2 linked regions of the Pokkaliibacter sp. MBI-7 genome follow. The protein of the gene in region 2 interacts with the protein of the main gene of each other region in a pairwise test. Links are inferred from orthologs where the notes say so. Each region holds a gene or a part of one and is shown on either strand. Other genes may lie near its edges.

The links.
Region 1: the proteins of pepP (region 2) and QCD60_RS07600 interact in binary tests that used the Escherichia coli proteins (3 or more experiments, as listed by UniProt). The link is inferred for Pokkaliibacter sp. MBI-7 from one-to-one orthologs.

Annotation. Positions count from the first base shown.
Region 1 is NZ_JARVTG010000001.1:1,689,023-1,700,060, reverse strand. What follows is about bases 3,484-6,439. They hold QCD60_RS07600 (aminoacyl-histidine dipeptidase), read right to left. Parts: upstream 5,710-6,439; coding sequence 4,258-5,709; downstream 3,484-4,257. Other genes in these bases: QCD60_RS07595 (GGDEF domain-containing protein), read right to left, coding at 5,786-6,439; QCD60_RS07605 (LysR family transcriptional regulator), read right to left, coding at 3,484-4,141. In the rest of the region: QCD60_RS07625 (hypothetical protein), read right to left, coding at 1-64; QCD60_RS07620 (ThiF family adenylyltransferase), read right to left, coding at 84-947; QCD60_RS07615 (sulfite exporter TauE/SafE family protein), read right to left, coding at 1,203-1,964; QCD60_RS07610 (aldo/keto reductase), read left to right, coding at 2,257-3,210; more of QCD60_RS07605, read right to left, coding at 3,224-3,483; more of QCD60_RS07595, read right to left, coding at 6,440-6,946; QCD60_RS07590 (GGDEF domain-containing protein), read right to left, coding at 7,116-8,261; QCD60_RS07585 (GGDEF domain-containing protein), read right to left, coding at 8,439-9,602; QCD60_RS07580 (carboxypeptidase M32), read right to left, coding at 9,755-11,038. UniProt on the Escherichia coli protein: Dipeptidase with broad substrate specificity. Requires dipeptide substrates with an unblocked N-terminus and the amino group in the alpha or beta position.
Region 2 is NZ_JARVTG010000001.1:1,533,939-1,544,915, forward strand. What follows is about bases 1-2,895. They hold pepP (Xaa-Pro aminopeptidase), read right to left. Parts: upstream 2,171-2,895; coding sequence 830-2,170; downstream 1-829. Other genes in these bases: ubiH (2-octaprenyl-6-methoxyphenyl hydroxylase), read right to left, coding at 1-830; QCD60_RS06950 (UPF0149 family protein), read right to left, coding at 2,223-2,801. Outside these bases: ltrA (group II intron reverse transcriptase/maturase), read left to right, coding at 4,261-5,949; QCD60_RS06960 (cell division protein ZapA), read left to right, coding at 6,313-6,630; QCD60_RS06970 (5-formyltetrahydrofolate cyclo-ligase), read left to right, coding at 7,078-7,749; QCD60_RS06975 (hypothetical protein), read right to left, coding at 7,813-7,944; QCD60_RS06980 (EVE domain-containing protein), read left to right, coding at 8,166-8,627; QCD60_RS06985 (AEC family transporter), read right to left, coding at 8,687-9,631; QCD60_RS06990 (ATP-binding protein), read left to right, coding at 10,003-10,977.

The sequences.
Region 1 (11,038 bases), 160 kb from region 2 along the record:
TGACATCCTTGCTGCGTTCGCCATAACTGGGCTGGTGCAGCAGCACCAGTTGGAATCTGTCCATGATTGCGCTGTCTGCCTGTCTAGAGTACGTGGAGATCGTGCCGGTTGGCCCAGTGCTGGCGGTAGTGGCTGAGGGTGTGCTCATCACTTTGGCTGCCGAGCAGCTCCCAGATGTCCAGATAGACGGTCTCCGGCAGCGGTTCCTCCGCCAGGGATTTGAGAATCACACCGAGGGCCAGTACGCCGAACAGATTGGCGGTCATCGCCAGCTGGGAAATGAAGTCCTTCTCATGGCGGGCGTGGCGTTCCAGCTCCTCAAAGATTTCCAGCGGCATTTGTTCGGTGCCGATCAGTCTGATGCAGCACTGCAGCGGGTGCAGGGAGACGATATCCAGCGGAGTCAGGCGGCCCTTCATGACCTGCTCGCTGTCCTGCCGGTAGTCATGCACCACGATCAGCTGAGCGGCGGCCATGTCGTAACCGGTGATCAGCAGCTTGCGCTGTTCTTTGGCGTGGGCATGCAGCAGGTATTTGGCCTGCAGACCGTCACGGGTAGTGACATCGACGCCATCTACGATCAGGTCTGTCTCACGCACCAGCTGTTCAACGTTGTGCGCCTGAATGCCTTCGTCATGGACAGTGACCTGCACGCCCGGGTGAATAAAGCGGACTCGTGCTGCGTGCACCGAGGCTTTGTTGCGGCCGACATGAGCAATGCCCATGGACTGACGGTTGAGATTGCTGACTTCGTAGGTGCCGTTCTCGGCCAGCACCAGATGGCGGGCGCCGGTACGCACCAGCGGTTCGATGATGCTGCCGCCGGTGGAGCCACAACCGGCGACCAGAATCTTGCTCTGCCCGAGCCGTTGCTGGACGTCAGAGGCAATGAAATCCCTGTTGCGCAGGGTACTGAGGTATTCAATCTGATCCAGGCCCAGTGACATAAAAGTCTCCCTTGAGTGCTTGCCACAGCAACTTTTGCAGGCGGCAAACGTTAGGGATCAGCAGGCGTGGTCACAACTGTCCTATCGGACAGGTGCGGCGCGGCCTGATCAGTGACGGGGCAGCAGGTGTGGGATGAAGGGTGATGGATCGATTGAACAGGGAAGGATGGCAAAGTGACAGCGCGACAACGGCACAGGGGCGCGGCCGCCAGCGCAGAGAGGACGCTGGCGGCCACCGGCAGAGAGCAGGATCTGTCAGAGCAGGGCGCCCAGACCTCCCCACAGCAGTTTGACCCCCAGCACGCCGAGCAGTACATACAGGCTGATGTAAAACCAGCGGTCGGGCAGGTGATGGTGCGCCCAGACGCCGGCCTGAATACCCAGCAGGCCGATGGGGATCAGTGCCGCCGAAGTGCTGAGATTGCCGACGCTGAGCTGACCGAGCCAGGCGTAGGGGATCAGCTTGATCATGTTGGTGGCGGCAAACAGCAGCGCTGTGGTGGCCTGATAAGTGGTTTTATCCAGCTGACGGGGCAGCAGATAGACGTTGGCAGGCGGGCCGCCGGCATGGGCGACAAAGCTGGTGAAGCCGGTCAGTGACCCCCACAGCATGCCTTTGCGGATGTTGTGGGGCTGGCGCTCCCCGCCGATCCGGTGCCACTGTTTCCATGCCCAGTTGAGGGTAAAGCCAAGCGACAGCACGCCGAGCAGGACGCGCACCGCATCTTCATTGAGCCAGCGGAAGGTGAGGGTACCAATGGCAATGCCGAGTATGCCTGAGAGAATCAGCAGGCGCGCCTCGCGCACGTCCCAGCGGCCGCGATAGGCCCAGATGTTAAGCCAGTCCATGATGCACAGAATAGGCAGCATGATGGCCGCGGCCTGCACCGGACTGATGGCCACGGCCATGATCGGTACGGCAACCACGCCCAGCCCGCCGCCGAAGCCGCCTTTGGAGATACCATCGATAAAGATCGCCGGAATAGCGACCGCCCAAAACAACGGGTCGGTAATCATTATTGTGTCAGTCCCTGTTGGAGTTGCCGGGGTGGCGGTGCTGCCACTAAGCCGGGTTTCTGTATCGCAGTTTGCAGTGATGAGCACAATGGTGGAAATACGAAGGCTGTCTTTGGCATGGATGAATAATCAGTAACGCAGCATCTGCTGCCGTTTCTTTATCCGCAGCCCGACGGGAAAGCCATTCTTCCCTGCAGGCAAAAGGTGCTTTCAGCCCGCTGTACTGGTTCCCCCTGCGCCGGGGGAGTAAGGTCGCTGCATGATGTGGTGTTAACTCGAAAGGAGTGCAGAGATGAAAGTACGAGCCCTGGGTCAGTCAGGCCTGTCCATCGTCCCCCTGGTGTTTGGTGGTAACGTGTTTGGCTGGACGGTCGATCAGGCGCAGTCGTTCCGCCTGCTGGACGGGCTGGTGGATGCCGGTCTCAATGCCATCGATACCGCGGACTGCTATTCCCTCTGGGCGCCTGGTAATCAGGGTGGCGAGTCGGAAACCATTATCGGTCACTGGCTGGCGGCCAATCCGCATAAACGTGACAAGGTTCTGTTGCTGACCAAGGTGGGCTGGGATCTCGGTGGTGGCCGCAAAGGGTTGTCGCGGCAGCGTATTCTGGCTGGCGTCGAAGACTCCCTGCGCCGCCTGCAGACAGACTGTATCGACCTTTATCAGTCCCACTGCCCGGATGACAGCGTGCCTCATGAAGAAACCCTGCGGGCTTATGAAACCCTGATTAAAGACGGCAAGGTGCGCGCTATTGGCTGCTCCAACTACTCGGCGACGCAGTTGCAGGCGGCACTGGATATCTCCCGCGAGCTGGGCCTGCCCCGCTATGCCACGCTGCAGCCGGAATACAACCTCTATGACCGTGCCCAGTTCGACGGTGCCCTGAAGTCACTGGCGGTGCAGGAAGGGCTGGGCGTCATTACCTATTTCAGCCTCGCCTCGGGGTTCCTGTCCGGCAAGTATCGTAGTGAGGCTGATCTGCACAAGAGCCAGCGTGGTGGTGGTCTGGCGAAATATCTGAATGCCCGCGGACTGGGGATTCTGGCGGCGCTGGATGACGTGGCCGCCGAGCAGCAGGCCAGTCAGGCCGAAGTAGCGCTGGCCTGGGTGATGGCCAGTGAAGGGGTGACCGCGCCGATTGCCAGTGCGACCAGCACCGGGCAGCTTGCCAGTCTGGTACGGGCGGTGGCACTGGAACTGAGCACTGAGCAGATGGCGCGGCTGGAGCAGGCCAGCGCGCTGTAATTGCGCGCGGCTGTTATGGCTTTCGGGGCTGATCGAGGCTGGCCAGCTCATCGATCAGAAAGTCGATAAAGGCACGCACCTTGGCCGGTTGCTGGCGGTTGCTGGGATAGACCACCTGCACCGGCACCCAGGGGGAGTGCCACTCGGGTAATACTTCAATTAGCGCGCCCTGCTGTAAATCCTCGGCGACATCCAGCCACGACTTCCATACCAGCCCGGTACCGGCCAGCGCCGCGTTGTGGGCAATCTCACCATCATTAGTGCGAAAACAGACCGGTACTTCTACCTGCAGCTCGGCGCCATCTCTGGGGTCGATAAAGTTCCATAAGCTCAGCGGTGGATTGCCAATGGCAATACAGCGATGCGCCCGTAGTTCGTCGGGCGTGGCCGGTGTGCCGTGCTGCTGCAGATAGGAAGGTGCCGCACACACCACCCGTCGATTGGGTGCGATGGTGCGCAGCTTGAGGCTGGAGTCGGGCAGGTTAGCCTGACGGATAGCCAGATCAATCCGCTCCTTGACGATATCGACGATGGTATCGGTAGCCAGCAGCTCAATGACGATCTGTGGATAGAGTGTATGAAACTTCGGCAGGCGCGGGGCGATATGACGGCGGCCAAAGCCGCTGGTGCAGGTGATGCGCAACTTGCCGCGTGGTTCCTGAGAGTGCTGACCCAGCGCCTCTTCGGTGTCCTGCAGATCACTCATCAGTTTCTGTGCGCGCTGATAGAACTCGGCTCCTTCCTCGGTCAGGCTCAGGCGGCGGGTACTGCGATTGAGCAGCCTGACACCCAGCGCTTCCTCCAGCCTGGCCAGCCGGGTAGAAATAACGGCAAGGGACAGATTCAGTTCACGGGCGGCCGCTGACAGGCTGCCGCCACTGACGATATGCAGGAACATGTCGAGATCGCTGATGCGTTCGATGGCAGGCATGAGGTTGTCCTTAACGTTGGGCCAACCATCCTAGCATGAGCCTGCCGCAGGCGCTGTGATTGACCCGGCCACAGTCTGTTCAGGCGGACCGTGGCCGGGTATTTATGCTTGACGGGTCAGGCGCGGGCGGGAACAGCTTCCAGCAGGGCGACCAGCAGTTTCCAGTAGTCGGCAACCGACTCGATGTTGACCCGTTCATCCGGTGAGTGAGCACCGCGAATGATCGGACCAAAAGACACCATATCCATCTGCGGGTAAGTCGCGCCGATGATGCCGCACTCAAGGCCGGCGTGAATCACCTTGACCTCGGCGGGCTTGCTGAACACCTGCTGGTGCACGTCCTGAAACAGGTTCAGCAGCTGCGAGTGCGGGTTGGGGGTCCAGCCGGGATAGGCGTTTTCGCCCTGTACCTGACAGCCTGCGAGGGTGAACAGGCTGTGGATGCGGTCGGCCAGTACCTGAGTGGACTGATCGCGCAGAGAGCGCACCAGCAGGCAGCATTCAAACTGGCCGTCCTGCAGGCGCACTACGCCGAGGTTATTGGAGGTTTCCACCACATTATGGAAGTGCGGGCTCATGCGCTCCACACCGTGTGGTGCGGCGTTAAGTGCATTGAGCAGGGTACGGCTGGCATCACTGGTCAGGGCCTGAGTGGCGCTGGCGGTACGCTGGCTGATGACTACGCCTTCGTCCACGCCCATCAGTTCAGCCCGGTAGAGGCTGTTCAGCTGACTGATCAGCTGCACCAGTTTGTCTTCTTCATCGGCTGGCAGAGCGATGATGGCATGGGCTTCACGAGGCAGGGCATTACGCAGGGTGCCACCACTGAAGCTGGCCAGTCGCAACGAGCTGTCTTTGCCCAGTTCGATCAGCAGGCGCACCAGCAGGCGGTTGGCATTGCCGCGGCCCTTGTCGATATCGAGGCCGGAGTGGCCACCGCGCAGGCCTTTGATATCGATCTGGAATACCTGCCAGTCCGCCGGCAGGGGGCTTTGCTCGAACTGACCCTGGACATTGACGTCCATGCCACCGGCGCAGCCGACGTACACTTCGCCCCGGTCTTCTGAGTCGAGGTTGAGCATCAGCTGACTTTGCAGCCAGCCCGGTTGCAGCTCCAGTGCACCGCGCATGCTGCTTTCTTCTTCGATGGTAAACAGGGCTTCGATAGGGCCGTGCGCAATCTCGTCGCTTTCCAGCACTGCCAGCGCAGCGGCGACACCCATGCCGTTATCGGCGCCAAGGGTGGTACCGGTGGCATGCACCCAGCCATCGATAATGCGGGTGCGAATGGGGTCGCGGGTGAAGTCGTGGCCAGTGCCCTCATTCTGCTGGGCCACGATGTCCAGATGGCCCTGCAGCACCACACTCTGGCGGTTTTCCCTACCTGCACTGGCAGGTTTGCGGATCAGCAGATTGCCGGCGTCATCCGTCTGCCACTGCAACTGACGGCGCTCGGCCCAGTCGATCAGTTTGCTGCGGATGGTGGCTTCATGGCCTGAGGGGCGTGGGGTATTACAGAGGGTCTGAAAATGGGCCCAGAGCAGGGTGGGGGTCAACTGGCTCAACATCGTTATGATTATCCCGAATTAGCAATATGCCAGGGTGGCTTCTTACCGGCGACGGTATGTCTGCAGGCCGGCCACCTCACACGCCGAACAGACAGTCCCGACCGTTTTCCTTGGCGAGATACAGCTGCGCATCGGCATGGCGGTATAGAGTATCAAATTTTTGCTGATTGTCGTTCAGTTCTGCGAGCCCAGAGCTGAAAGTCAGACTAATGGGTATGCCATCCCACTCCATGGGCGACGATTTCAGGCTGTTTTGCAGTCGGTACAGGTGAATACTCGTTTCCCTGGCCGTCAGCCCCGGCCACAGCACAGCGAATTCTTCGCCGCCGATACGGCCTGTGATGGCCGGGCTGCCGTGGGTTTCACGCAGCAGCATACGGGCAAAAAAAGCCAGTACGTAATCCCCTGCCAGATGGCCATAGCCATCGTTAATCTGCTTAAACCAGTCCAGATCAATAATGGCCAGCGTGGCGCTGTGTTTACGCTGCCGGGCATCGCTGATGACCTGTTCTGCATGCTCCATGAACGCCCGGCGGCTGAGCAGCTGGGTCAGGTCGTCGTGGTCAGCCTGATGCTGCAGATGCAGCTGCAGGCGCTCGTCATGCAGCATCATGAAACCCAGCGGCAGCAGTGACAGATACAGCAAGCCGTTGAGAAAGGCCAGCGCCGTAGCATTGCTGCCAACACTGGTGAGCAGCCCGTGCTGCTGAGGCGCGGCCAGCGTCAGCCAGACCCGCAGCAGATTGACAGCAATGTCGATACTGGCCACGGTCAGCAGGACAAAGCGGGCGCTGCTGCCCCGGGGGTGCAGAGGGCGGCGCAGTTCATAAGCAAAGTAGCCGGTGATAATGACCACGGTCGCACTGTAGGTCACCACCCGCGCACCGACATCAGGTGTAATCAGGGTGAAATAGCCGGTGGCCAGCAGCATCGGCAGTGGCGTCAGCCAGTACAGCCAGCACAGGGGGCGCAGGTACAGCTGACGTGTGCCGTGGGCCAGCATGACGCCGCTGTACATCAGGCTGGCATTACCGGCGATGATACAGAAGGCGGCGGGCAGGAAGCGTAATCCCAGAATCAGAAAAATGCCCAGTGACATGCACAGACTGCTGCCGGCCAGCCATGAGAAAGCGCGGGAGCCCGGGTTGTTGCGCCACAGATAGATGAACACCGCCAGCGAGATGATGCTGGCAAACTGGGCGACGAAAGTCAGAGTCGGGATATCGAGCCAGTCCACTCCGGTACCTCGGTACGTCGTCATGGGCGTGGCGACGGTCGGCTGGTGGAAATGCGAATCAGATAACCATAGCGCAGCCGTGATCCGCCTGCTGTGCTGACCGGCAGAATGGCGTGGTGCGGTGAGTCTGCGGCGCTGGTGAGGGGCTGCGCCCCGGACGGCAATGAGGTTAAGCCATACTCAGGCAGTTACGGCCATTTTCCTTGGCCTGATAGAGCTGGCGGTCGGCTTCGCGGTACAGGCTGTCGAAGGTGCTGCACTCTGGCCCCAGACTGACCATGCCACAGCTGAAGGTGAGGGCGATGGCCTGTCTTTCCCAGTAGGGGGGCTGATGCTGAAGATGCTGGCGCAGTCGCTCCAGCCCCTCGCGGGCCTGTTCGCTGTCGTTGTGCCACAGCACCGCAAACTCCTCTCCACCGACCCGTCCGATGCAGGCGTCGGAGCCGTGCAGCGTCATGCTCAGCAGCTGGGCAAAGTACTCCAGCACATGATCTCCCGCCTGATGACCATAGTTGTCATTGATCTTTTTGAACCAGTCCAGATCAATCAGTGCCAGTGTGATGGCCTGGCGTCGTGGCGACTGCAGCAGTTGCTCTGCTTCCGTCAGAAAGGCCCGCAGATTGAGCAGGCCGGTGAGATGGTCATGAGTGGCTTCCTGTTTCAGCTGGCCCTGCAGGCGCTCGTTGTAGAGCATCATGAAACCCAGCGGGCACAGTACCAGATAGGACAGGCCGTTGATCAGTGCCAGTAATGAACCGGGATTGGCATCAAACAGCTGGCCATCCAGTGGGTAGGCCAGTGTCAGGATAATGCGGCCACTCTGTACCAGCAGGTCGGTCAGCGCGGCAACCAGCAGGGTCATACTGCCAAGGCGATGGCCCTGCCGATAGGCCAGACGCAGATCAGCAAGCAGCAGGGCGGAGACGACAATCGCAGAAAGGCAGAAGGCTATGACCCGGTAGCTCATGGACGGGATAACGAAGGTGAAAACCAGCAGCGCCAGCAGCAACGGCAGCGGCACCAGCCAGTACACGCCATACAGACGCTGGCGATACAGGCTGCGGACCGCCGTCAGGATAAAAATATGGCCGTAAAGAATGCCAATATTACCCACCAGAATACTGATCAGATCATGCAGCCAGGGGCGCAGCAGGAACATGCAGATACCGGTGAACAGACTGAGGCCGGAGCAGAAGGGCCATATAAAGCTGCTTTCTTCCGGGTGGTAGCGCCAGAGCGAAAAGAAAATGCCCATAAACACCAGACTGGCAAAGACATTGACGGCAATCAGGGTTGGCAGGTCGAGCCAGTTCAAGGTGTATCCCACTCCATTACAGCGTTTGGCGGAGGACTGTGGTCAGGTTAGCCGGGCGTTATGACCGGCTGATGTACAGTTCAGCGTTTTTTAGACGCGAGCGCTATTAATACCATTGCTGACCGGCAGTCACCACTGTACTTAGGTGCTGCCTGTAAGGCCGGTTAAGGTTCGGCCTCAGCCGAGGCTGAGGCAGTCCCGGCCATTATCCTTGGCGTGGTACAGCAGGTGGTCGGCACTGCTGTACAGCTCATCAAAGGTCTGCTGCTCTGCCGCCAGTTCAGCCAACCCGCAGCTGAAGGTAACCGTCAGTGGTACGCCATCCCATTCCAGCTGATGCTGGGCCAGTACATTGCGCAGGCGATGCATCTGCAGACTGGCTTCTTTGGCACTGAGGCCTAACCACAACGCTGCAAATTCTTCGCCACCTACCCGGGCTAGCAGAATATTCTGCGATCCGGTCGCATTGTGCAGTTCATGTGTCATCAGCCCGGCAAAGTGTGCCAGCGCCGCATCGCCTGCCTGATGACCGTAGCTGTCATTGATGCGCTTGAACCAGTCCAGATCAATCAGTGCCAGTGACAGCCGCTGTTGCTGCTGTTGTGCCTGCCGGAGCAGGTTGCTGGCCTGACGAATGAACGCATGGCGGTTGAGCAGTTCGGTCAGACCATCATGATCGGCCCGGTATTGAAGACGCTGATGCAGTTGCTGCTGATACATCAGCAGGAAGGCCAGTGGCTGCAGGAACAGATAGATCACGCCACCAAGGTAAATCACCACCGTGCCCGGGTGCTGCTGCAGCACGCTGGTTTGGGGATACATTTCGATCAGTATGATCCTGATCAGGTTGACCCAGAGCTCGACGATGCCCATGCACACCAGCAGGATCATGCCCAGCCCGCGGGCCCGGGTACGCAGCCGGTAGCAGTCCGCCAGCAGGATGACACTGATCAGCATGGCCACCAGAGAATAGCACTGGCCACGCAGGCCCAGCATCTCCGGCTCGAAACCGATCACACACATTACGGTGACCAGCAGCGGTGGCAGTAGCCAGGGCCAGCGGGCGATACGGGTATTCTGTAATTGCCTGAAGGCAGCCACGGTCAGCAGGAAGGCGCAGGGCAGAAGCAGATTGCCGCTGATGGCACTGACTGGTGTCCCTGTTACGGGTCGCAGCAGCATGGTGGCAATGCCCGTCAGGCAGGCCAGATTCGAGGCGGCCAGCAGAGGGAAGCTCTTTTCCCGTGGGAAGGTGTGCCACAGGGTACTGAAGATGGCCATCCCAACCAGCGAAGCAAACAGGGTGACGAGCATCAGCGAGGGGACATCAATCCAGTTCAAACCATTCTCCGATAAGCCAGCTCACATGCCGTCGGACACGGCGCGGTCATGCCGGCACGATGATACCTGTCCCGGGCAGAGGCAGGTACTTTTTCTCGACCAGTTGGTTTATCTGGCTCCGGCCAGCCTGCGCTGACCGGTACCTCACAGGGTCAGCCGAGGTAGCGGGCCTGCAGGTGAGCCCTGAAGAAGCGCGCTGACAGGTCCTCGCCGGTGGCCTGACGCAGCAGCTCGCTGGTTTCCAGCAGGCTGCCCTGCTGCCAGATATGCTGGCGTAGCCAGCCGAACACCTCGGCCAGCCGGTCCTGCGCGATCAGTTCACCGATATCTCCCAGCTGATCGCGCACACTGGCTGCCAGTTGGGCGGCAATCATGGCACCGAGGGTATAGCTGGGGAAGTAGCCAAAAGAGCCGTCGGTCCAGTGAATGTCCTGCATGCAGCCATTGCGGTAGTTGCCTGCGGTAGAAAGCCCCAGGTACTGCTGCATGGCGGCATCCCAGCGCTCGGGGATATGTTCGACCTCAAGCGTGCCATTCATCAGATCCCGTTCGATTTCATAGCGCAGGATGACATGGCAGGGATAGGTGACTTCATCGGCATCGACGCGGATAAAGCCCGGCTCCACCTGACTGTACAGACGCTGCAGATTAGCCAGGTCCATCCCGGGACGCTGGCCCAGATGCTCACCGATCAGCGGGTGGATACGTGCCAGAAAGGCCGGATGACGGCCCAGCTGCATCTCGAAGAACAGGCTTTGTGACTCATGAACACCCATGGAGCGCGCCGCACCTACCGGCAGTTTCAGCCAGTCTGCAGGCAGATTCTGCTCGTAGCGGGCATGGCCGGTCTCATGCACGATGCCCATCAGGCTCTGGGTAAAATCCTGCTCGCTGTAACGGGTGGTGATACGGACATCTTCAGGTACCCCACCGCAGAACGGATGGGCGGAGATGTCCAGACGGCCAGCATGGAAATCGAATCCCAGCAGCGCCATGACCGCCCGCCCCAGCTGCTGCTGTGCCGCCGGAGAAAAAGGCGGTTGTGGCTGCACGATACTGAGGCTGCGCTGCTTCTCCACCACGTCATGGATCATGCCCGGCAGCCAGGTCTTCATGTCTCCGAACAGGCTGTCGATGCGGGCACAGTTCATGCCGGGCTCATACAGCTCCATCAGCGCTTCATAAGGCGTGCTGCCGGTGGCTGCCGCTCGGATCTGCGCCTCTTCCCGTGACAGTGCCACCACTTCCTTGAGATTGGCGGCAAAGCCTTGCCAGTCGTTGGCCTTGCGCTGTTCACGCCAGGCATGTTCACACCGGGCACCGGCAAGGCTTTGTGCCTTCACCAGCTGTTCCGGTAATACCGCCGCCTGCCGCCACTGGCGCTGCATTTCACGCAGACTGGCCTTCTGTTTGGCATCCAGCGTGCTATCCTGTGC
Region 2 (10,977 bases):
CCGAAGACCTGCTGAACTTCTTTGAGGAGGGTCGCATCATCCCAGTCCATGCGTTCACCGATCAGCTCATCCGGCGTGGTCCACACCAGCGCGCAGCGATGACTGCCGTCATCACTGTCAGTTAGCGGCAGCAGAGCAAGGGGGCCTTCAGCGGTGAATCGCTCAAAGGCGACCCCGGCATGAGCCTTGCCCGGTGTCAGGGTGCTGACCAAAGCAAACTGGTTGTAGGGAGCTTCCTGATAATCAAGACTCAGCTGCTCGCTGAGGCTGGAACGCCCGCCCTCTGCCAGTACCACCAGAGCTGTACTCAGTTGCTGTTGCTGATCCTGATAATGGATAGTGACCTGCGCCCGTTCAGCAGCCATAGTGATGGCGGTCACTTCCGCCGGGCACAGCCAGCTGATCGCCTCACCACCCTGTTGCTGCAGGTGGCTGAGCAGCACGCGGCCAATCCAGTGGTTCTCCACAACATAGCCCAGAGCCGCCACACCCTCTTCGGCAGCATGCAATCGGGTAGTGCCAAAATGACCACGGTCAGACACATGAATATGTTCAATGGCGCAGACACGCTCGCTCAATGCCTGCCATACCCCCATCTCCTCATAGATCAGCCGGGTACCATAAGACAGTGCTGTGCCGCGCGCATCATAGCTCGGCTGATAAGGCTCGCTGGCCAAAGAGGGTAAGGGAACGGCCTCCACCACAGCAATACGCATGCCATGGCGTTTGGCTATAGGCAGCAGAGCACAAGCCAGACTGGCCCCCACCAGGCCACCGCCGACGATAATCACATCGAAATGCTGTACTTCACTGTTCATACTGCCTGCCATCAGCCTCGCGCCTCTGCCATCAGTGCCTCTGCCATCAGTGCCTCGATCTCAGCGACCGTCTTGGGAGCCAGTGCCGTCAGAACTTCAGGCTCCGCATCCGTGACCAGTACATTATCTTCTATGCGAATGCCGATACCACGCCAGCGCTCTTCAACCCTGGTATTTGCCGGATTGATATAGATCCCGGGCTCAATGGTCGTCACCATGCCGGGCTGCAGGGCCCGCCACCGCTCCTGCTGGCGATAACTGCCGACGTCATGAACATCCATACCCAGCCAGTGGCCAATACGATGCATGTAGAAATCACGATAAGCACCCTGCTCAATCAGGCCATCGACACTACCTTGCAGTATCCCCAGATCGACCAGACCCTGCGTAAGAATGTTTACCGACACGTCGTGCAACTGATCAAAGCCCACACCACTGCGGGACTGTTCAATACAGGCCAGCTCCGCTGCCAGCACGATGTCATAGACAGCGCGCTGTTCAGCTGAAAAACGGCCATTGACCGGGAAGGTACGCGTCACATCACCCGCGTAGTAGTCAAGTTCACAACCCGCGTCGATCAGCACCAGATCACCGTCTCGCAGACGCTGATCATTATTGATGTAATGCAACACACAGGCATTGGCACCACCACCGACAATACTGCCGTAGGCGGGCCAGCGACTGCCGTGACGAGAAAACTCGTGCAGAATTTCCCCTTCCAGCTGGTATTCCCACATCCCCGGCTGACACACCGTCATGGCACGGCGATGGCCAAGCGCGGTAATACGCCCGGCTTCACGTATCTGCTGCTGTTCAGCGGGGGTTTTAAATAAGCGCATCTCATGCAGCACATCATCCAGTTGCCGCACTTGTGCAGGGGCCTGAACACCGCTGCGGGCCTGACGTCGGGTGCTCGTCAGCCATTGGCCGATGCGTTGCACCACGGAGTCGCGACTGTCAAAGCTATAGAACAGCTGTTGTCTGCCGGCCAGCAGCTGCGGCAGCTGCTGATCCAGTTCATCGACGTTGAAGGCCTGATCGGCACCATAGCGGGCCATACAGCCCTCAGGGCCTGCTCGATAGCCTTCCCAGATCTCCATGGCCGGATCACGAGGCTGGCAGAACATCACCACCTCGCCTTCACCGCGCCCCGGTACCAGCACCAGCCAGGCGGATGGCTCAGCAAATCCGGTCAGATAATAAAAATCGCTATCCTGACGGAAATAGTATTCAACGTCACGGTTACGCGGGCTCAGCTCGGCGCCAGCAACAATGGCGATGCTACCTTCGGGCAGCGTGTCGAGCAGGCGACGGCGGCGACTGGCGTATTCGGCAAGGGGAAGTGTCTGCATAGATGGTCCCTGATGCGGCCAGCAGCCATCAGGCTGCCAGCGAATGATCCACTCAGTGCAAGGTGCGGTTGGGGTTGACCGGTTGCTCCTGCTGGTTACAGGCAGTAAATAGCATGATGGCCACCACCCGCACGTACTCCAGCAATTCCATCAGGTCAGCCTCGTCGGACTCCTGTTCCTCCAGGGCCATATCGCTCAACTGGGTGAAACGACTGAGGTCCTGAATCGACTCACGCGCATCCTCATCCAGATTTTCATCCACCTGACCACCGCCCATGCCATAGCCGTGCAGAAAACCATAGCACCAGCTACCAAGGGCCTGTGACCGCTGCGCAACGGCATAGTCGTCATCAGGCACGATCAGGGTGAACTCGAAAACACCTTCCTCCAGCTGACGCAGGGTGACATCGTAAAGCTGCGCCAGAGCCGTTTTCGACTGCGCAGACTCGGGGACATCAATATCCAGCAACTGAGCAGACTGCTTGAGCCAGTCATCAGTACTCCAGCGTCGCCCGGCTGTCAGGAAACCGCAGAGAGTGCCATGCAATTCAGAGGGAGAGCCCAGAGCACCAATCTGAATGAACAGATTACTCAAGGAGTCAAAATCAGGTAACGCGGTGGACGAGGACATGAATACGCTCTGCCTGGACGGTGCATGGAGTCCCGCCAACGGGGACAACAAAGACTTATGCAAATTTGATACAGGTCCACTATCATACTACTGCCGGTGCGACACGTGTAGCGTGTCCTCTTGATACCCACAACCAGCTCCGGCAGGTGGGGGCAGCTCGTTGAGCTGTTGTCTGAAGAGACAGGAGCACTGGTAGTTACTTCGGCTATCAGGGCGCTGCCAGTGGGCAGTGCTGTCCGCAAGGATACGAAGGTCCTTTTGGCACGGATGTGCCCACCCGACGGTCTCCTCGATACGTCAATCCAGTCTCGGCTGGAGGTCTATATGGCAGAGGACGGGCAGACGCTTCGGCTGCCGGGGCCATCCTAATGCAGGATGGTTGTCCGCAAGGACGAGAAGAGCCTTTTGGTACGGATGTACCCACCCTGACGCCTGTCTCGGCACGTCAGTCCTGCGGTTCGCCACAGGAGTGCATATCTTAGCCGGTATGTTCAGAGATACCTGATTAATGGACCTCGGTCTATTGTTGTCGTCGTACAGGGTTGTACGGCGTATTCCGGTAACGGGATGATCAGGAAACAGTAAAGGGACACTGCAAGGATCGGAGCCCAAATCCAATCAGCACAATGAAAAATTGGACGTCGCTCAGGAAGAGCTGTAGGTGCCATAGCGGAAGCCCGTCTTCCGTTTTCACTTAATCAAGAGGTTCAGAGCTAAAGCTCTGTTTACCATTGTCGGGGTCCGTTTCGGCGGACAAGTCGACCTGTTGTACGACCAACAGTAACCCACGGGGACATGCAGGGCGGGTAACTGCCTTGTGTGAAGCTCCCCCGGAATGTAACCCTCCCGCAAGGGGCGCTGGCACTTTGTGAGAAGTGGCAGCGGATTCTCGGAGCAGTACCGGGATGAGGGGCTAGGTTGACTGGTAGGGGAAACGTAAGTGAACTGCTGATAAACGTCGTAAGTATGAACAAGCCTAAACTGCTGACAGGCTTGAACCAAAAGGTGTGTGGCCGGTTATCTCCGTCGGTAGTGGAGATACGTCGTTTATAGAGCCATCGGCGAATAAGCAGTCCCTAACCCAGTCGTGTGGTAAGCAGGGAACGTGGTAAGACCGTATAGCTGCCCTTCGGGGCAGGAGCGCCGTGAGGCAATCTGTTGGCTGTGCGGTTATGGGAGGGTGGAGAAAGCGAAGGCCATCCGGTAATAGGATGGATAGGGGTTTTAATGTCACCCCACGGGAAACCGGGCAGACTTCCACTTGGCAGATCGTCGTAAGGCGGCTGTTACCCTCTTACCTTTGAGACCATTAAACACTTCGGTGAACCCTGAGTTCACCCTACTACACACTCGGCAGACCCTGAGTCTGCCTGTTGCTCTACCCCTGACGGGACAGTTTTTCCCGTCAGGGAGAATGCTGTCTTCGTTCAGGATCATGGTCTTGAATAAGGAAGGCAGCATGAAAGAACTGACGCGCGAAAGCGTGATGTCTGCGCCTACCGGCGGACCGTTGGTGTGGCACGAGGTCGATTGGCAACGTGTGCAACGGAACGTCAGAGGAATGCAGATTCGTATTGCGAAGGCTTGTAAGGAAGGCAAATGGCGGAGGGTGAAAGCCCTCCAACGGCTGCTGACCCGCTCACGTTCAGCCAGATTACTGGCGGTGCGGCGAGTGACTGAGAACCAGGGTAAGCGCACGGCGGGAGTCGACCGCGTACTCTGGGATACGCCCGAAAGTAAACAACTGGCGGCGGAAACGTTGAAACGCCGGGGGTATCGCCCTCTGCCTCTGCGCAGGGTGTATATCCCCAAGAGTAATGGGAAGGAACGTCCTCTGGGCATCCCCACCATGTATGACCGGGCCATGCAGGCGTTATACCTGCTGGCATTGGCTCCTGTCGCGGAAACACGGGGCGATCCCAACAGCTACGGCTTCAGGATCGAACGGTCAACTGCGGACGCCATGGGTCAGCTCTTTGTGTGCCTCGCCAAAAAGGCGTCAGCCCAATGGGTGTTAGAGGCAGACATTAAAGGCTGTTTTGACCATATCAATCACGACTGGCTGGTCCAGCATGTCCCTACGGACAGGCAGGTATTGACCAAGTGGTTGAAAGCGGGGGTGGTCCACAAGGGCCAGCTCCAGTCGACAGAGGCAGGAACGCCACAAGGGGGAATTATTTCTCCAACCTTGGCTAATATGGCGTTGGACGGTTTGGAACGTGAGCTTCAGCAGTATCTGGGGAGAAAGCGTTCCAAACAGGACAAGGTTAATGTTGTGCGGTATGCGGATGATTTTGTCATCACAGGCGCCTCGAAAGAGGTACTGGAAAATGACATCCGGCCTTGGGTAGAAACATTCCTGCACACGCGGGGATTGCAACTGTCCGGGGAAAAGACGCATGTTGTCCACATTGACCATGGCTTTGATTTTCTGGGATGGAATTTCCGCAAATACGGCGGCAAGCTCCTGATCAAACCAAGCAAGAAAAACGTGCAAGCGTTCTATCGCAAGGTCAAGGAAATCATCGACGCCAATAAAACCGCTAAGCAGGAGAATCTGATTCGCCTGCTGAACCCGGTGCTGAAAGGATGGGCTTTGTACCATCAGCCGGTGGTGGCCAAGGCAACGTTCAGCCGTTTAGACGACCTGATTTTTCAGGCGGTACGAAAATGGGCCAAGCGTCGGCACCCGAACAAGAATGCCTTATGGGTCATGGAGAAATACTTCCAGCCCATCGGGGAGCGTTCAAGGGTGTTTGCCGCCACGGTAAAGAATGAGTGGGGCAACAAGTCGGTGGTAGCGCTGTACGCGCTGGCCAGTACACCGATAGAACGACACAGAAAGATCGCGGGGGACTACAACCCCTTCGATCCCGACATGGAAGCCACAGGTGAGGCGCTGCGGATGAGTCGGATGCTGAATAAGCTGAAGTATCGTAAGCAGGTTGCCAGTCTGTACACCCAGCAGAAAGGTCGCTGTGCGTTATGCAAGGAACCGATTACCAAAGAAACAGGATGGCACGACCATCATATCGTTTACCGCTCACAAGGGGGTGACGATACACTGAAGAATCGGGTACTTTTGCATCCTGTGTGTCATGCTCAGGTTCATAGCTGTGGTTTAACAGTAAACAAGCCGGTCCACTAAGTGGGCTTAGCTTAATCTGTTCGAGCCGTGTGCGGTGAAAGCTGCACGCACGGTTCTACGGGGGGGATGGCACAGTAATGTGCTGTCCCTACCCTACATCCAGAGTGGAAAACCTGTGTGGCACGCTTAGGATCAAGGTCAATGGAAAGACCTCGTAACCAAATAGCGCCCTTCCCGCACTAACACTGAGTTACACTGCTTTACCTGCAGAACACCAGCTGGGCTGTCGGCACTATAATTCATAGGCGCTGCTTCATTTGCGCCATGCTGGCCACAACAATTCAGACACTGGTCTGGATAAAAGAAGTCAGCAGATAACACAATCACTCCGCAAGCCATCGAAAAGGTTTGGAGCTTCTAGGTATGAGTCGTCAAACTGCCACTACTGTGGCAATTACCATTCTGGACAAGGAATTCCTGATTAACTGCCCAGAGGAAAGCAAGGACGAGCTGCTGCTATCGGCCAAACTGCTCGATCAGCGCATGCGTCAGGTACGGCAGAGCGGCAAGGTGCATGGCATGGAGCGCATCGCCATCATGACGGCACTGAATCTGTCTTATGAACTGCTGGGCATGCAACGCGCCAACGAGCAAGCTGATCGTCAGGCCCGCGCTCTGGCTGAGCGGGTTGATCAGGTATTGAACCCAACCCCGGCAGATGCCGAGGAAGGCAAGGAATAATAAATTTCAAGGCCTGACATCCCCATGCAAGTGTGTATAATCGCACCCAACTCCCTGGGGTGTTCGATACATCTGCTAGATCCCTCGAGCCGATAATCACTTTATTAAGGGAATGTCTCGTGGTTTTCTTTGTGCATGTCCGCTTGACGGAAAGCCTTCTGAAGACTCAGGCGTTCCCACTCTGAACCTTTGGTTCAGGGTACAGGCGGATAACGGCATCATCGGGGAGTCCTTTTCTCCTTTCCTAGCACGTCAGCTGACTTATGTTAGCTACACAGCTCATTACACAGCCTTTCTCAATTTTTGCTGTAACGACTGGCAAGCGCATCGCACGTTGCCAGCAATCACAAATCTGTCGCCAGCAGGCATGACCACTAGCGCAACAGCCGCTAGTATTGGCTATCACCTATTCAGCACTTTCCCAACCACCGGATGGCGCACAGCGTGATGAACTCAACCGTTGCCAGTCTACCTACCCGCTCTGCATCTGCATCTGTCGATGATCTGCAGCTACTGGAGCAACAGAAGCAGCAGTTGCGTCGGCAGATGCGTCGTCTGCGCCGCAGCCTGTCAGCCCAGCAACAACGACATGCTGCCAGGTCGCTGGTACGCCGCATGGCCGCTCATCCCACCTTTATCAGCAGCAAGCATCTGGCTCTGTATCTGAGTAATGATGGTGAAATTGATCCGCGTCCACTGATCCACAAAGCCTGGTCAATGCACAAGCACGTTTATTTGCCGGTACTGCACCCACTGAATGCCCATCGTATGCTGTTCCAGCACTACACCGCGGACACACCGATGGTGCGCAATCGCTTTGGTATTGAAGAGCCACGCTTTGATGTGTCAGCCCAGCGCCCGGCCTGGACGCTGGATCTGATCTGCATGCCACTGGTGGCGTTTGACGCGAGTGGAAATCGGCTGGGAATGGGGGGTGGCTTCTATGATCGGGCGTTTGCCTTCCTGCATCGTGGTTATCTGTCAACACGCATGGTAGGACTGGCACATCAGGGGCAAGAAGTACCGCAACTGCCTGTAGCCAGCTGGGACATTCCATTACAGGGGATCATGACGGACGGTGGCTGGTGTCCCGCATCAGGCACTGAGGGACACCGCTGACACACCACTGCACCGTCAGGGATGTCTGACGGCATAACGGCTGAAGACCTGAATCAAAGGTCCTTAACCGACTGACCCCAGCAACGACTGGATCAGCGCAAACAACTGCACATCACTTTGTGAGTAACCGGTGATGCAGAAACCGACAACAAATACGAGAAACAACAGGGTCAGCATATCGGGCCGACTATTCATGGCGTAACCTTTCCTCTTAACTCAAAAACCGACGCCAGCCACACTGGATTTATCCCCGAAACAAACGGGAAGCCATATAAAAAGTGCGCTAAAAATTAACACTTTCTGACCGCTTGAAAAGGTAAGATTTGTAATTTTTTTTTGCGACTAAGGTCGAAGTAAAGACGGTGTAAATTCCGACTTTTCGCGCCGCAAAAAATGCACCCAGGAGAGGTATAACCATGACATTCTGGCTATTGAAAAGTGAGCCTGACACCTTCGGCATTGAGCATCTTGAAAGGCAACCAGATCAGCGCAGTGGCTGGGATGGCGTGCGTAACTACCAGGCCCGCAACTTCCTGCGCGATCAGATCAAACTGGGCGACCTGGCCTTTTTCTACCACTCCAGCTGCCCACAGCCAGGCATCGTCGGCATCGTTGAGATTGTGCGCGAGGGCTACCCTGACTCCAGCGCGTTTGACCCGACATCGAAGTACTTTGATGCCAAGTCTGAACCCGGCAAAATTCGCTGGTATCAGGTCGATGTCCAGCTCAGAGAAAAGTTCACTGACGTCATCCCCCTGCAGGCCCTGAAGCTGGACAGCCAGCTGGCCAGTATGCCGCTGATCAATCGCAGCCGCCTGTCAGTACAGCCCGTCAGTGAAGAGCACTGGCGGCATATCCTGAGCCACTATTCTCACTGACACTGCCCTCCACTAACACTGAAACGCCCCACTAGCACTGAACAGCGCAGAACAGATACTCAGCCCGTACCGAGACTCAGCCCCAGCAGCGGATAGAGCATCAGGGTGATCGGCAGGGTTGCCATCGCCAGCAGGGCCTGCGCAGTGATGATCCCCGCCATCAGGGGAGCATCGCCGCCCATCTGCCGCGCCAGAATATAGGACGACGAGGCCGTTGGCAGCGCAGCAAACAGAATCAGCACCTGCGTCACCAGCGGCTCAGCCCCCCATATTCGGGCCAGCATCAGAGCGACCAGTGGCAACGCCAGGAATTTCGCCACACAGGCCCATCCCAGCGGTGCGATAGCACCACGCAATGCGCGCAGATTCAGTGCAAAGCCCACCGCCAGCAGACCCACAGGTAACGCTGCCTGGCTGAGAATGCCTAAGGCCGGTTTGCTCCAGAACGGCAAACCAATACCACTGACATTCAGCAGCACACCAATCACGCAACCAAGGATCAGTGGATTCCTGGCAATCTGCATCGCGGTTGCACCCCAGCTGACCTTTTCCCCCTGCCCGCCATAAAAGGCAAAGATCAGCACACACAGCACGTTGATCAGCGGAATCATGATGGCAATGGTGACCGCAGCCACGACCATGCCCTGATCACCGTACAACTGATTGACTGCCGCCAGCCCGACATAGGTATTGAAACGGATCCCCCCCTGATAGAAGGAGGTAAAAGCGGCAGGTGTCGCCGAAACCCAGTGCCGCACGGCCACCAGCATGACCGTCGCCACCAGCAGCATGGTCACGACCAGCAGCACGATGTCACTCACTGCCACCCCGGCGAAGTGTGCCGGGGCCAGATTGTGAATCAGCAGTGCCGGAAACAGCAGGTAATAGGTAAAGCGTTCTGCCAGCGGCCAGAAGCCATCTCCGGGAAATTGCCAGCGCTGCAGGGCAAAGCCAAGCAACACCAGCAGAAAGATCGGACCGAGGGCATCAAGAGTGGCAGTCATGGCGATAGCATCGATAGAGTGAAGGACCACCGTGTTTATAGCAGAGCGCCCCGGGACAGCCTAGAGGCTGTTGAAAAACGTTATCGAGGCAGCCGAGACACGGAAAAAACAGGCGAAAAAGCGGAGTTTAGTGAACTAAATGAGCATTTTGAGCCTGTTTTTGACGCGGTATTCGGCAACGCCGATAGATTTTCAACGACCTGCTAGAACTCCGTCGTCACAAATGGACATTGCCTGAGTTGATAGCGGCTGAAATACGGCACGTGCGCAGTAATGTCTGAACACGTCACGACCAGAGTCACTCTGCTGCCGACAGCGACAGGAAAATTCCCGTATCATGGCAGACTCCACACTTTGATAGCGCGTCGCCCATGCAGCTCACCCCCTCCCATCACAGCCTGCGCAATCCCGTTCCCTGGCTGATCGGTGGACTGCTCCTGCTGCTTGGCATTGCCCTGATCGCCATTACGGCACTGTGGAGTTACCGCTCGACTCTGGAAAGCCTCGAAGCCCAGGGTGAAAACATGATGGACCGCTTCTCCACCGGGCTTGAGCGTGAGCTGTCGAAGTACGAATACCTGCCAGAACTGCTGTCGACCCACCCGGAACTGATCCGGCTGGCCCAGCACCCTGATGATGCGAGCCTGCAGCTGCGTATTAATCAGCAGCTGCATCGCTCCAATGCCGTCGCTGGCGCCTCGGTGATGTACCTGATGAGCACCGATGGCCAGACCATTGCCTCCAGTAACTGGCAGGACGACGACTCCTTCGTGGGCAAGAACTTTAACTATCGCCCTTACTTTACTCAGGCCATGCAGGGGCAGACCGGACGTTATTTTGCCCTGGGCACCACGTCCAATATCCGCGGTTACTTCTTTGCCTACCCGCTGCGCGCAAATGATCGCATCATCGGTGTGCTGGTAGTAAAAGTGGCCGTCAATCGTCTGGAGTCGTTGTGGAAGAATGATCACTCCACCACCATCGTCACGGACAAGGACGGCGTCATCTTTATAAGTACCCGCGCCAACTGGCAGCTGAAGACCCTGACACCACTGACGCCTGCAGCGCAGCAGCGCATTGTTGAAAGCCAGCGCTATGGCCCACGCGAACTGACCTCGCTGTCCATTGTCGAGAAACGCCAGCTCAGTGCCAGCTCATCGCTGGTGACCATTCTGGATTCAGCCGGCAACGGCAGGCCGCAAAGCAGTATGGCCGAAGACATTCATACCGTAGCCTACCTGCAGCAACAGCGGCCCATTCCCAACTATGATTTCACCCTGCGCACCTTTACCCGCCTGAGCAGCCTCTACAGTCAGGTGCTCAACCATGTGGTACTGGTCACGACC